Regions from separate parts of the Modestobacter sp. SSW1-42 genome, predicted to be linked through region 1. Evidence: riboswitches for the same ligand, from Rfam matches in the RefSeq annotation. Region 1 holds a riboswitch; the other holds the start of a gene.
What was found. Region 1 has a riboswitch for cyclic di-AMP ahead of ACGBYP_RS21135 (M23 family metallopeptidase). Riboswitches for the same ligand answer to the same signal wherever they lie in the genome.
Positions count from the first base shown of each region.

Region 2: another riboswitch for cyclic di-AMP. It lies ahead of ACGBYP_RS14220 (transglycosylase family protein); the one in region 1 lies ahead of ACGBYP_RS21135 (M23 family metallopeptidase).

Region 1 covers NZ_JBISCA010000007.1:64,072-71,355, forward strand. The annotation lists gene ACGBYP_RS21110 (helix-turn-helix domain-containing protein) at 1-366, opposite strand, end outside; gene ACGBYP_RS21115 (helix-turn-helix domain containing protein) at 555-797, shown strand; gene fliL (flagellar basal body-associated protein FliL) at 1,135-1,617, shown strand; gene ACGBYP_RS21125 (winged helix-turn-helix domain-containing protein) at 1,900-2,514, shown strand; gene ACGBYP_RS21130 (hypothetical protein) at 2,511-2,969, shown strand; cyclic di-AMP (ydaO/yuaA leader) riboswitch at 3,117-3,271, shown strand; gene ACGBYP_RS21135 (M23 family metallopeptidase) at 3,382-4,629, shown strand; gene ACGBYP_RS21140 (peptidoglycan DD-metalloendopeptidase family protein) at 4,853-6,220, opposite strand; gene ACGBYP_RS21145 (M56 family metallopeptidase) at 6,498-7,284, opposite strand, start outside.
Region 2 covers NZ_JBISCA010000003.1:815,050-822,333, reverse strand. The annotation lists gene ACGBYP_RS14235 (DUF222 domain-containing protein) at 1-7, opposite strand, end outside; gene ACGBYP_RS14230 (dihydrofolate reductase family protein) at 240-968, opposite strand; gene treZ (malto-oligosyltrehalose trehalohydrolase) at 972-2,726, opposite strand; gene ACGBYP_RS14220 (transglycosylase family protein) at 2,908-3,624, opposite strand; cyclic di-AMP (ydaO/yuaA leader) riboswitch at 3,628-3,789, opposite strand; gene treY (malto-oligosyltrehalose synthase) at 4,172-6,499, opposite strand; gene glgX (glycogen debranching protein GlgX) at 6,496-7,284, opposite strand, start outside.

The DNA of each region.
Region 1 (7,284 bases):
GGCGGCCTTGATCCGCCTGTGGGTGCCCACCTTGCGGAAGTCGATGTCACCCCGCTCGAGCAGCCCGATCAGGTACGGGCGGCTCACGTTGAGCATGTCCGCGGCCTGCTGGGTGGTCAGCTCAGCCTGCGAGGGAACGATCGACACACCCTGACCGGAGGCCATGTGCGCCAGCACTTGGGCGAGCAGCTCGACGGCTGAGCGGGGCACGGTGAGGGAGTCCCCGTGCTCGTCGTCGACGACCAGGTGGACGACCTCAGGGCCGGGGTGTGTGGCCAGGAAGTCCTTGACGTGCGGCAGTGCCGCGACGGCGGCAGTGATGTCACCGTCATCGGGCATGACCGGGCGGTCCAGCAGTGACGTCATGGCGATCTCCTGATCAGTCAGCGGACGAGGGGCCTCCCGTCCCGCTACGTCCCATCAAACGCAGCAAACGAAGCAACCGCAACAGTTATCGGCGGCTGAGGCTGTGGTGTGACCCGACCGGATGACAAGCTCGATCGCTGTGCGGGCGCAGCGAGGTGATGAGCTCCTGCAGCTTCTAGCGTCGGTGAGTGCCCTACCCGCCGCGGCCGCAGCTGCGGCCCTTGCCGGAGTTCGCCGGTACCCGGGACGCCGCCCACCCGCTGCTACAGGTTCGGCTGGAGACCTTCATCGTCGCCTCCTACCGGGATGGACGCTCGCTGCGCGAGATCGCCGAGCTGGTCGACCGGTCCCAGACCGCGGTCCGCAAGGCCCTGGACAAACATCAGGTGCCCCGCCGGCCAGCAGGCGCACGCCCGGTGGCAGACCAGTAGAGGTGTCCCCGCCGGTCCTGCAGCTGAGAACCCCGGGCCGCCCGATTCAAGAACTCCGGTCAACAGCCGATCCAAAAAGAACAGCGGGGCCACTCGGGGGGCGTCGCTTCAATCGGTGCGGTGGGCAACAACAGCTCGGTTATCGCAGCGGCGTTCTGGCGGTCTCAGGCGACCGATGCCCGCAAAGGCTCCCGACTGAAGGCGGGTGGAGACACCGGCGCAGCCCCGCGGAAGGCCAGACCACCGACCTCAACACCCCGGCGGCGCCGGAGACCGCCACAGACAGCACCACCGAGGACGCCGGACCCGGCGCCTCCGACTCCAGGGGAGGCCACGGATGAGCAAGGACAAGACCACGAAGGACGACAAGCCGGCGGACGAGGACGGCGCCAAGGGCGGCAAGAAGAAGCTGCTCATCATCGGGCTGGTCGCCGTCCTGGCGATCGGTGCCGCGGTGTACTTCTTTGTCTTCAGCGGGAGCGGTGAGGCCGAGGCCGAGCCCGCGCCGGAGGCCGGCACCGTGGTGCTCGCCGTCGAGCCGGTGGCGATCAACCTGGCCGGCGGCAGCTACCTGAAGCTGGGCTTCACGCTGCAGATGTCGGCGGCCTATGACCTGAACGCCGGTGGCGGGCACGGCGGTGGCGGCAAGCCGGACGGCTCGAAGGCGTTGGACATCGCGATCTCGCAGTTCTCCGGCGTGACCCTGACCGACGTGCAGGCCAACCGCGAGGCGATGAAGGCCCACTTCGAGGAGGCCGTCATCGAGGCCTACCACGGGGATGTCTACGAGCTCTGGTACACGGAGTACGTCACTCAGTGAAAGGACCCCTAGCCGTCCCGCCCAAGCTGATGCGCCGCACCTGAAGCATCGCGCCTGGCAGTCCACCCCGCGCCTCTCACGAGGGGCTGTCCCGTACCAGCCGGTGCCGGCTCCCCGGCGCCGGCTGGTCGGCGGTGGGGTCTTCATCTACTGCCTCGACCTGGAGGAGCGAAAGGATGCATCCGTCGGGGGTGGCTGGTTACCGAGGGCTCGCGTCAGCCCTAGCCACTTCCGATTCATGGAAGTATCTTCTCACTTATGAGAAGTAAGTCTCCGTCGCTGATGCCGATCTTCCGGTCGCAGCAACAGGCGGAGCTGCTGACTCAGCTGCATCTGCACCCAGACGCCCAGTACGCCCTCAGCGAGCTGGCGCAGGCGGCACGAGTTCCGCTGAGTACCGCGCACCGGGAGATGGCTCGCCTGGTCGACACTGGCCTGGTCGTCAGCCGCAGTGTCGGCCGCACCCGTCTCTACCAGGCCGACGCCGGTCATCCCGCCGCCCGTGCACTGACCGAGCTGCTGACTCTCACCTTCGGCCCGGCCCAGGTGATCGGCGAGGAGTTCGTCGAGCTGCCTGAGGTGGACTCGGTGCTGCTGTTCGGGTCCTGGGCAGCTCGGTACGCCGGGCAGGACGGCCCACCGCCGGCTGATATCGACGTTCTGATCATCGGCACCCCGCACCGCGCGGCGGTCTACGCCGCCGCCGACCGGGCCGCCGCGCGTCTGCGGCTCCCGGTGAACCCGGCGCTGCGGACACCGGACCAGTGGCGGGCCGCTGAAGACGCACTCGTCGACCAGGTGCACCGCTCCAGCTACTTGACGGTCATCCAGCGCGCCGCCAACCCATCCTCGGAGGCGGCGGCACCGCCGCTGACGGGGATCGGTGAACGGCGATGACCAGCTGGGCCAAGGGCGCAGCGGAGGTCGAGCAGCTCATCGCCGACCGGGAGCTGCAGCGGGCGCCCGGCGCGCAGCTGGCCGCGCAGGCGACCTTGGATCGAGCGCGCCAGCTGCTTACGTCGGCCGGCACGTTGCTGGAGACCGATCCGGGTACCGCCTTCATAATCGCCTACGACGCCGCCCGTCAGGCCGGGGCTGCTGTGCTCGCCCAGCAGGGTCTGCGGGCCACTCACGAAGGTGGCCACATCGTGGTCGAACGCGCACTGCGCGCGCAGTTCGAACCGGGATTCACCGACTTCGGCTACCTGCGCCGTCGCCGCCACGAGTTGGAGTACCCCGGACCCACGGGGCCGGAGATCACCAGTGTCGATGAAGCCCGCCAGGCGCTGACCGATGCCACCGCCATGGTCGAGGCCATTGCCCAGCTGCTGCCTGCACTCGACATCTTCTGAGCTGGCGCGCCTGAGCATGGGGGCGGGTCTGTCGTGCGGAGGCAGGCCGAAGTAGTTGGCCGGCGTTACCGACCTGTGACAACTATCTAGCTTCGTAGTATCGTCTTGCCCGGTCCGAGTGAGCCACGACCTCGCCCCGAGGTCCTCACCCGGACCCCGTCGAACTGCCACCGCTCGCGGTGGCGGACCGGGGACCCATCGTTCCCCTGGGGTGAATCTCGACCGGCCACCGTGCCGCCGCGAGTAGGGCTGTCTCCGGCCCGAACCCGTCAGCTAACTCGGTAGACGGTGAGGGAGAACGGAGCCCGTCGCGTTGGCGACATCGCACGACGTCTTGCACGACCCTGCCCGTCATCGGCCCCACCCGGGCCGGCCCCGCTGGCGCACCCCAGCGCTCGCATCAGCCCTGTCCGTGAGCGCGGCGTTATTGCTGGCTCTCACCGGCCCCGCGGCCCAGGCGGCACCCGGAGCGCCGGCCGCAGCGAGCCAGCCCGAGCTCGCCGCGGCCGAGGCCGCGCTGCGCGACGTCGAGGAGTCCGTGGCGGCAGCCGAGGAGAACCTGCAGCAGCTCACCGTGGAAGCCGAAGCTGTCGCCGACCAGAGCCTGGTCGCCCAGGCCGAGCTGGTCACCGCCCGGCAGCAAGCCGACGCCCGCGTCGCGGAGCTGACCGCTGCCGCCGCGGCCGTCGACCGGGCCCGAGCCGACGTCGCGGCCCTGGGCCGGCGGAGCTACATGGGCGCGGATGCCTATGGCGCTGCCTCGGCGTTCCTCGGCGCGGCCAGCCCCGATGAGGTGCTCGATCGGGCCGCCACCCTAGACCACCTCGGGGAGGCCCGGGCCGAGCAGCTCCAGCAGCTCGAGGTCGTCCAGGTCCAGCAGCAGGCAGCGACCGAGGCGGCCAAGGCCGCGGTGGACGCCCGCGATGCGGCCGCCCAGGCCGCCGCGGAGGCCGAGCGGGTCGCCAACGACAAGCTCGCGGCCGCGCAGCAGACCTACGACGCCGCCGTGGGGGAGAGGGCCGCGCTGGAGCAGCAGCTGCAGCAGGCCCGGGAGCGGCTGGCCACCCTCGCCCGTGAAGCGGCAGCCGCAGCAGCTGCCGAGCAGGACCGCAGCGCCGCAGTCGCGGCCGCAGCAGCTGCCGAGCGGGCCGGTAGCGCCTCGATCCCCGCCGCACCTGGGACGGCCAGCGGGGCCACCGCACCGGCCGAACGGGGCAACCAGGCGGCCTCCCGTGGAAGCGAGCGGAGCGCCGCCGGCACCGGCATCCCGACCACCGGCCGGGTCACCTCCTGCTACGGCACCCGCTCGGGGACCATGCACAACGGCATGGACATCGCCGCCCCGATCGGCACCCCCATCTACGCCCCCGCCGATGGCGTGGTGCTCCAGGCCGGTCCCGCGTCGGGCTTCGGGTTGGCCGTCTACCTGCAGCACGCCGATGGCTCGATCACCCTCTACGGCCACATCGACAGCTACTCCGTCGCCGCCGGCCAGCGGGTGACCGCGGGGCAGCAGATCGCCGCCGTCGGCAACAAGGGCCAGTCCACCGGCGCCCACCTGCACTTTGAGGTGCACCAGGGCGGGCTGTACGTCAACCGCACCAACCCCGTTCCGTGGCTCACCGCCCGCGGCCTGTCGATGGGCGGTGGCTGCGGCTGACCACCCAGCGGGGCCATGGACAGCTGAACCGGTGGCCCCGCCGGGTGATCGGTACTGACGTATCGCCGTGCCCACCCCCCGCCGGCGCGCCGTGAGCGTTTGCAGCGCAGGTGGCCCGTGGCCGAGGAGATAACCCCAGGCCACGGGCCGCCAGCGGCAGGGGGCCCCGGCAGCTGATCAGCAGGCCGGCCGCCAGCTGCCTGACCGGACCGGGTGCTCCAGCTCAGCACCGGCCGCCCATCGAGACCCCGCGGGCGGCCAGCCAGGAGATGGGGTCCACCGCACCGGTGTGCAGACCAGCGGTGTTGACCTGGAAGTGCAGATGCGGACCGGTGGACTGCCCCTTGTTGCCCACCTCGGCGATCACCGTGCCGGCCGACACCCGCTGCCCGGCAGTCACGAAGTAGTCGTTGATGTGCCCATAGACCGACACTGACCCGTCATCGTGCTGCAGGTAGACCGCCAGCCCGTACCCGCTGGCCTCCCCGGCGCGGACCACCCGGCCGGCGGCGGCGGCATAGATCGGGGTGCCGATCGGGGCGGCGATGTCCACGCCGTTGTGCATGACCCCCCAGCGCATCTCGAAGCACGTCGTGAACCGGCCACCGGTCGGGGCCACGCCGCCGCCGGTCACCGGCCGCGGTGCGGGAGCATCGGCGATGTCCGGGGCCGGAGCTGGCTTGGGCCCGGCGGCCGGCTCCGCTGGCTTGGCAGCCGGGGTGCCCGCCTTGACCTGGGGCGTGGTCTGCGCCGCTTGCTTGGACGGCGAGGTGGCCTGTGCTGCCGCCCTGGCCGTGGCGGCGGCCTGCGCCGCCGCCTTGGCGGCCGCGGCGGCCTGAGCCTCAGCCTCGGCCTTCTCCCGCGCCTGCTGCTGCTGCCACGCCTGGTAGGCGTTGCGCTGCCCCTGCAAAGACAGGAGACGGACCTGAGCTTCCTGCAGCTGCGTCTCGATGGTGGCGCGCTGAGCGGCGAGGGCGTCGGCGGCGGCCTGGAAGACCGCGACCTGCTCATCGGCCGCCGCCTTGGCAGCCGAAGCCTGCTCGGCGGCCTGGGCTCGATCGGCGACCGCCGCCCGTGCCCGGGTGTCGGCGTCGACGTGGGCGGTCTCGGCGATCCGCAGGCTCTCCAGCGTGGCGGTGCGCTGATCGGCCAGCAGACGCAGCGTGGCGGCTCCCTCCAGCAGCTGGTCCGGCCCGGTGGCGCTGAGCAGCGCGGCGATGCCGCTGAGGTCCCCGCTGGACATGTACCGCTCCCGCCCCACGGTGGCCACGTCGGCCCGGGCCAGGGTCACCGCCTGCTGCGCGGCCCGCAGCTCGGCCGCGGTCACCACCGCCTGCTCTTCAGCGGCCTCCAGCTCTCCCTGGGCGATGCGGTCGGCCTCGCTGACCGCCTCGGCCTGGACCATCACCCGCTCGAGGTCGCTCTCCGCGCCGGACAGCAGCCCGGCCAGGCGGCCCACCTCGGCGGCGGCCTGCTCCTGACTGGACTGAGCTGCGCTCAGGTCCGCGTCGCTGGGGTTGCTCGGTGCGGCCTGAGCCGAGGCGGCCAGGGGACCGAAGGAGACCGCGGCCACGGCCAGAACGAGCCCCACCGTCCACAGCCTGACCGGCCGCTGCAGGGCGCGGCCGCGACCGGGGCGCACTCCTGCCGGTGAGACGACGCTCCGCTCGGACCGCTGTTGCGGCCGGTCAGCAGCCCTCTGGCGAGGGAGGTTGCTGAACCCACCGCGGCGAAGGTGTCCGGTGCACATCGGCTGTCGTCCTCACATCCCATTGCTACTACTGGTCGTAGTTGCAACGGCAGTAAGGGTGTTCGTCTTGAGGGGGAGAGGCCGCTGTTCAGAGAAGGGCTCGCGGGAAGTGAGTGGATCAGGTGACCGCGCACAGCACGATGTTGAAGCCCAGCCACGTGGTCGCCGCGGGAAGAAGCAGCGCCCCGGTCGCCATCGCCAAGGTCCCCGGCCAGCGGAGAAGATGGCTCATGCGCCACGGGTCGGTGGTTTCCAGCCGGCTGATGCGCAGCTCGGTCAGGCGGGAGGCCATGGCCAGCCCGAAGGGGAGGACCGGCTGTCCGGTCATCCGGCGCAGCGCGACCTGAACGGCCTCGGGCCCGCACCGCCGCGCTGCGTGGGCATCGGCGGCGAGCTCCACCAGGTCCCGAATGGCGGCCGGCGCTGCGCGCAGCAGGGGGCACCAGGGGAGGGCGGCGGCCAGTGTCTCAGCGATCGTCACCAAAGCGTGGTGGTGGCCCCGTAGGTGTGCACGCTCATGCTCCAGCGTCGCTGCGACTGCCTCCGGTGGCAACTGCGCCCGCAGCCCATCCGAGGCGATGATCACCCCGGGACGACCGCTGATGGACATGGCCATCGCCCGGTGGTCAGCGACCCACAGCGGCTCACCGGCCGAGGAGCTCGAGGCCAGCAGTCGCAGCTGCTGTACATGCGGGGCGTGCCGCCGGACCGACCGCACGCGCTTCAGCACCGCTCTGCCCAGGCGCACCACGATGGTCGCGGCCATGATCAGGCTGATGCCGGCGACCGTCTGCTGCCAGGCAGGCACGGTGCCCGTGGTGACCGCGGTCCAGCAGCCCCCCACCAGTTGGATGAGCCCACTGGCCTCGTGCTGGTCCATCGGCAGGGCGAGCAGGCCGATCATG
Region 2 (7,284 bases), on a different contig from region 1:
ACGTCATGGGTCGAACGTACGTTCGGGGTACGACAGTTCCGGGACGTCCTGCAGGCGTCCGGCGTCCGCGGTCCGACGTCCAACAGTCGAGCCGGAACCCGACGCCGCGGTCGCTCGGGCAGTCACGTCCTCCCCCGCCCCGACGCGCGACCCACGGCCCGGACAACTCCGCCCGTGACCCCGGACTGCTGGACCGGTGGTCGACTGCGCGACTGACCCGACGGTCAGGCGCGAGGGGGTCAGCGCAGCGCGTACCGGGTGAAGAGGACGTCGTCCTCGGTCAGCACCTGCACCAGCCGGGCACCCACCGGGACCGGCAGCGCCGTGGGCACCAGCCCGGCGCCGCCGCCGACCAGCAGCGGGGCGATCGACAGGTCGAGCTCGTCGACCACACCGGCGTCCAGCGCCGCGGCGAACAACGCCGGACCGCCCTCGCAGAGCAGCTGCTCGTGGCCGCGGTCGGCCAGGGCGTCGAGCGCGGACGGCAGGTCGACGTCGTCGTCGCCGCAGACCAGGACCACGACGCCGGCGGCGGCCAGGGCCGCGAGCCGGTCGGGGTCGGCGGCCGCGCAGGTCACCAGCAGGGTCGGGGTGACCGCGTCGGTGACGAGCTGGTCGTCCGGTGCCAGGGACGCGCGCCGGGACACGATCGCGACCGGCGCCACCGGGGGCCGCCCGAGCGCGGCGCGCAGCCGGCCGACCGCGGAGTCCGGCAGCACCGGCCGGTAGCCCTCGGCGGCCGCGGTGCCCGCGCCGACCAGCACGGCGTCGGTCAGCGCGCGGAGCGTCCGGAACACCCGGCGGTCACCGGGGGAGCCTAGCCCGCCGCTGCGCCCGTCGACGCGGACGGCGCCGTCGAGCGCGGCGACGAAGTTCACCCGCAGGTGCCGGCCCGCCACGAGCCGGTACGCCCCGGCCAGCTCGGCCTCGGTGCCGAGCGGGCCGGGGTCGGGCAGCAGCCGCTGCACGGGTCAGCGGCGGGTGGACAGCACCGCGGCGCTCTCCGCCGGGAGGGTCACCACGCCGCCGTCGAGGGTGGGCATCTCGCCGCTGGCGAACAGCACCTCGTCGGCGTCGACGTCCAGGTCGATCTCGCGCGGGGAGTCGGACAGGTTGGCCACCACCCGCAGCGAGCCGCGGCGGACGACCAGCCAGCGGTCGGCGTCGTCCCAGCTGACCGCGACGGCGGTGAGGTCGGGGTCGACCAGGTCGGGGTGCGCCCGGCGCAGCGCGATCAGCGCCTTGTGCACGGCGAGCACGTGCGCGTGCGGCTCCTCGGTGAGCTCGGACCAGTCCAGCTTGGACCGGGTGAAGGTCTCCGGGTCCTGCGGGTCGGGCACGACGTCGGCGTCCCAGCCGTGCTCGGCGAACTCGCCGATCCGGCCCTCCGCGGTGGCCTTGCCCAGCTCGGGCTCGGGGTGGCTGGTGAAGAACTGCCACGGCGTCGAGGCGCCCCACTCCTCGCCCATGAACAGCATCGGGGTGAACGGGCTGGTGAGCACCAGCGTCGCGCCGACACCGAGCAGGCCGGGGGAGAGGGAGGCCGAGATCCGGTCACCGACCGCGCGGTTGCCGATCTGGTCGTGGTCCTGCAGGTAGCCCAGGAACTTCCAGCCCGGCAGCGCGTTCGTGTCGACCGGGCGGCCGTGGTGCCGCCGGCGGAAGCTGGACCAGTCGCCGGCGTGGAAGAAGGCGCCGGTGAGCACCTTCGCCAGCCCGCCGAGGCCGCCGGCGGCGAAGTCGGCGTAGTAGCCCTGCGCCTCGCCGGTCAGCTGGGTGTGCAGCGAGTGGTGGAAGTCGTCGCTCCACTGCGCGTCCAGGCCCTTGCCGCCGGCCACGCGGGGCGTGACGAGCGAGGGGTCGTTGAGGTCGCTCTCGGCGATCAGCGTCAGCGGGCGGCCCTCGGCGACGGAGAGCTTCTCGACCTCCTGGGCCATCTCCTCGAGCACGTGGGTGGCCCGCTCGTCGACCAGCGCGTGGACGGCGTCGAGCCGCAGCCCGTCGACGTGCATGTCGCGCAGCCACATCAGCGCGTTGTCGATGATGTAGCGGCGGACCTCGTCGGAGTCGGGGCCGTCCAGGTTGATCGCGTTGCCCCAGCTGTTCGCACCCGCGGCGAAGATGGGGAAGAACTCCGGCAGGTAGTTGCCCGAGGGCCCGAGGTGGTTGTAGACGACGTCCTGGATGACGCCGATGCCGCGCTGGTGGCAGGCGTCGACCAGTCGCTGGTAGCCCGCCGGGCCGCCGTAGCTCTCCTGCACCGCGTACCAGGCGACCCCGTCGTAGCCCCAGTTGTGGGTGCCGTTGAAGCCGTTGACCGGCAGCAGCTCGACGAAGTCGACACCCAGGTCGACCAGGTGGTCGAGGTTGCGGACGGCGGCGTCGAACGTCCCCTCGCGGGTGAAGGTGCCCACGTGCAGCTCGTAGACGACGCCGCCGGCGAGCGGGCGGCCGGTCCAGGCGCGGTCGCCCCAGCTGTAGGACGACGGGTCGTACCGGCGGGACAGGCCGTGGACGCCGTCGGGCTGGCGGCGGGACCGGGGGTCGGGGCGCGCCGGCTCGGTGTCGTCGAGCAGGAAGCCGTAGTCGGACTCGGGCTCGGCCGGCGCGGTCACCCGCCACCAGCCGGCGTCGTCCCGCTCCATGTCGTGCACCTGCCCGTCGAGCTGGAGGCGCACCCGCTGGGGCAGCGGGGCCCAGACGGAGAACTCGACGGGCTGGGGCATGGAGGACCTCCGGAGCGGTGGTGCGGGGGAGTGGGAGAGCGGCTGGATCATGCCCGCCCACACGCGGTCGAACCGTCGCCCTCGTCACCGGGTGCCCGGGACGGCGAACGGCCGGGCACCCCCACGCTGGGGTGCCCGGCCGTTCGTGCCGTGCGGGTCCGGGGCAGGCCCGGCAGGTGGGTCAGACGGCGAGCAGCTGACCGACGTGGATCATGTTCGGGTTGCTGACGATGCCGCGGTTCTTCGCGTACAGCGACTGCCAGGAGGTGCCGTTGGCGGCCGCGATCTTGCCGAGGGTGTCGCCCGGCTTGACCGTGTAGTTGCCAGCGGCCGGCGCCTGGCGGGTGGAACGGGTGGCGGCGGCGTTCTTGCGCTCCGCGGACGCCTTGGGGGCGGCCTTCGGGGTCGCGGCCTGGGCCTTGGGGGCAGCCTGCGCCTTGGGGGCGGCCTGGGCCTTCGGGGCGGCCTTGGGCGCCTCGGCCTTGGGGGCGGGGGCGGCCTTCTGCTCGGCCACGGCGGTGGTGCCGCCGGTCAGGCGCTTGCCGCAGGTCGGCCATGCGCCGACGCCCTGGCCGACGAGGACCTTCTCGGCCACGGCGATCTGCTCGGCGGCGGAGGCCTGGTCGGCGCGCGGCGCGTAGGCAGTGCCGCCGTAGCCGGCCCAGGTGCTCTGGGAGAACTGCAGGCCGCCGTAGTAGCCGTTGCCGCTGTTGATGCTCCAGTTGCCGCCCGACTCGCACTGGGCGACGCCGCTCCAGTCGTGCTCGGCGGCGGATGCCGTCGCGGTGCCGATGCCGACCGAGGCACCGAGACCGAGAGCGGCGGCCCCGACGGTGACCACGCCGCCGCGCAGGGCACGACGGACGAGGGCCGGACGGGACTGAGAGTGCTTGGACATGCGTGTTCCTCCGATCACCGCCTGCGAGGTGAGCTGTCGGGTTCGGGCGATCGGTGCCCGGCCGCAGATCTGCGGCTTCACCCCGTAGACGCGCGGCGCTGGGTGGGCGGCGCGTCGGATGTGGGTCCCCCGCCCCCGTCCGGAAGGGTCTGGTTGAGGTCACCGGCGGACGGGGCTGAGCGGTCCGGTGCCGCGCTCGGCCAGGAAGGCCCGAACGCGAGGACGACGGTAGGTGGACAACTGCCAACTGGCGAGCGGCGTGTCGCAGATCGACGGCGCGTCGCGCCGAGAATGTGGCGACATGCGCAGTATCGCGTGCGCTCCGAGACCGTTCCGTTACAGACGGTCGACAAATCGACTCCTCGACATGTGGCGGGGACCGGGCTCCGCCAAGGGCCCGGGCACCATCTGTTGCGGGTGTCCGCGTCAGCGCGCACGACCGGTGGTGCCGCGAACGGGTGGGTGCCCCCGACGCGCACCGGCCCCCTCGACGTGTCGTCGAGGGGGCCGGTGATGCCCTGTGGCCGGGAGGCCGCGGGACCTCGCGTCAGTCGCGGACGAGCAGCGCCACCGGCAGCGCGGAGAGCAGCTCGCCGAGCGGGATGCCCGAGGCGTCGGAGACGACCCGGGTGCCGGTGAGCAGGTCCCGCCACGCCCCGGTGGACAGCGCGAGCGTCGTGTCGCCCCAGCCGGTGGTCGCCAGCCGGGCCGGCAGCCGGGTGGCCACGGTCACGACGTCACCGCGGTCGAACGCGACCACGTGGTCGGCGGCCGCGCCGGTGGCCGTCAGCGGGGTGTACCCGGCGAAGGCCTCCGGGTGGTCGCGGCGGTGCCGCAACGCGCGGGAGACCACCAGCAGCTTCGCGGCACCGGTCTCGTCGACCTCCGGCACCCACCCGCCGTCGAGCCGCGCGAGCAGGTCGCGCCGCAGGTCGTAGTCGACCGGACGGCGGTTGTCCGGGTCGACCAGCGAGAAGTCCCACAGCTCGGTGCCCTGGTAGACGTCGGGCACCCCGGCGATGGTCAGCTGCAGGAGCTTCTGCGCGAGCGAGTTGCTGTACCCCAGCGGGGCGATCCGCTGCACGAACGCGGTGATCTCGGCGTTCGTGGTGGCGTCGTCGAAGGCGGCGTCGACCAGGGCGTGCAGCTGGTCCTCGAACTCCTGCACCGGGTTGGTCCAGGTGGTGGAGGTGCCGGCCTCGCGGGCGGCCTTCTCCACGTAGGCGTGCGCCCGCTCGCGGGACAGCGGCCACGCGCCCACCAGGTTCTGCCACACCAGGTGCGCGAGGGAGGCGTCGGCCAGCGGGTGCCGGGCGATGAGGCCCCGGACCAGCGCGGCCCACTCGTCCGGGAGCTCGGCCAGCACCGCCAGCCGGCTGCGGACGTCCTCGCTGCGCTTCGTGTCGTGCGTCGACAGCGTCGTCATGGACGCCGGACGGCGCTCCGCGCGGCGCTGCTGCGCCTCGTGGAACGCAGCGACCGTCGTCCCGAACTGCGCCGGGTCGCCGCCGACCTCGTTGAGCGCGACGAACCGCGCCCACCGGTAGTAGGCGCTGTCCTCGACGCCCTTGGCCATGACCGGGCCCGAGGTCTGCTCGAACCGGGTGGCCAGCTCGGTGCCGGCGCTGCCCAGCAGGGGGTGCAGGGCGTCGACGGCGGCGGCCAGCTCCGGTCGCCGCTCCTTGACCGCGGCCACCGTCTCGTCGAGGTGGGCGCGGCCGTCGGGCAGGTAGCTGCGGTAGACCGGGAAGCTCGCCAGCAGCTCGGCCAGGCCCTCGGTCACCTGGTCGGCCGGCACGCCCGGCAGGTCGCCGACGATGCGCTGCAGCCGGGCCACCTCCGAGCCGAGCATGCCGTCGGTGACCTCGCGCTTGCAGTCGTGCACCAGCTGGGCGTAGTCGACGGGCCCGCCGGCCAGCTCGGTGTCCAGCGCGGTGAACGCCGCCTCGCCGGCCGGGTCGACGAGCACCTCGTCGACCTCGGACAGGGCGTCGTAGCCCGTCGTCCCGGCGGTCTTCCAGGAGCCGGGCATCTCCTCGCCCGGCTCGAGGATCTTCTCCACGACGGTCCACCGGTCACCGGTGGCCTCGGCCAGCCGGTCCAGGTAGCCCTTCGGGTCGGCCAGACCGTCGGGGTGGTCGATCCGCAGCGCGTCGACCGAGCCGTTCTCGACCAGCTCGACGATCAGCGCGTGGGTGGCCCGGAAGACCTCCGGGTCCTCCACACGCAGGCCGGCGAGGGTGTTGATCGCGAAGAACCGGCGGTAGTTCAGCTGGTCGTCGGCGCGCCGCCAGTCGACGAGCTCGTAGTGCTGGCGGTCGTGCACCTCCTGCGGGGTGCCCTCGCCGGTCCCCGGGGCGATCGGGAAGCGGTTGTCGTAGTAGCGCAGCTCCCCGTCGACGAGCTGCAGCTCGGAGACGTCGTCCGCGCTGCCCAGGGTCGGGATGCGGATCCTGCCGCCGCCGAAGTCCCAGTCGATGTCGAAGGCGTCGGCGTGCGCGCTGTCGCGGCCGTGCTGGAGCACGTCCCACCACCAGCCGGACTCGTGCGCGTCGGCCACGCCCATGTGGTTGGGCACCAGGTCCAGCACCAGGCCGAGGCCGTGCTCGTGCAGCTGGGCCACGAGCCGGTCGAAGCCGGCCCGCCCGCCGCGCGGCTCGTCGATGTGCGCGTGGTCGGTGGTGTCGTACCCGTGCGTGCTCCCCGCCGCCGAGCGCAGCAGCGGCGAGGAGTACGCGTGGGTGACGCCCAGGTCGGCCAGGTAGCCGGCCACCGCCGCGGCGTCGTCGAGGGTGAAGTCGGCGGTCACCTGGAGCCGGTAGGTGCCCGCGGGCACCTCCCGCCGTCGGTTCGCGTCGGTGGCCGGCCCGGTCACGGCGCGGCCTGCAGGACGACGGTGGCGCGCGGGGCGATGGTCAGGGTCTCGCCGGCCTTCACGGTCACCGGCTCGACCTCGCCCAGCTCGGCGGTGTCGACGACGACCGTCCAGCCCTCGGCGTAGTCGTCGCTGGGCAGCGTGAACTCGATCGCCTCGTGGTGGGCGTTGAAGGCCAGGTAGAAGCAGTCGTCCACCAGGTCCTCGCCGCGCTCGTCGGTCTCGCGGATGCCGTGGCCGTTGAGGTACATGGCCATCGACTTGGCGTAGCCGGCGTCCCAGTCCTCGTCGCTCATCAGCTCACCGGCCGGCGTCAGCCAGGCGATGTCCTGGACCGGGTCGCCCTCCTCGCGGCGCACCGGACGGCCGTGGAAGAACCGCCGGCGGCGGAACGTCGGGTGGTCGGTGCGCAGCTTGGTGACCAGCTTGGTGAACTCGAGCAGGCCCTCGTCGACGTTCTCCCAGTCGATCCAGGTGATCTCGTCGTCCTGGCAGTAGCCGTTGTTGTTGCCGCCCTGCGTGCGGCCCAGCTCGTCGCCGTGCAGCAGCATCGGGACGCCCTGGCTGAGCATCAGCGTGGCGATGAAGTTGCGCCGCTGCTGCCCGCGCAGCGCCAGGATCTCGGCGTCGTCGGTCTCACCCTCGACGCCGCAGTTCCAGCTGCGGTTGTGGCTCTCGCCGTCGTTGTTGCCCTCGCCGTTGGCCTCGTTGTGCTTCTCGTTGTAGGAGACGAGGTCGTTGAGGGTGAAGCCGTCGTGGGCGGTGACGAAGTTGATGCTCGCCAC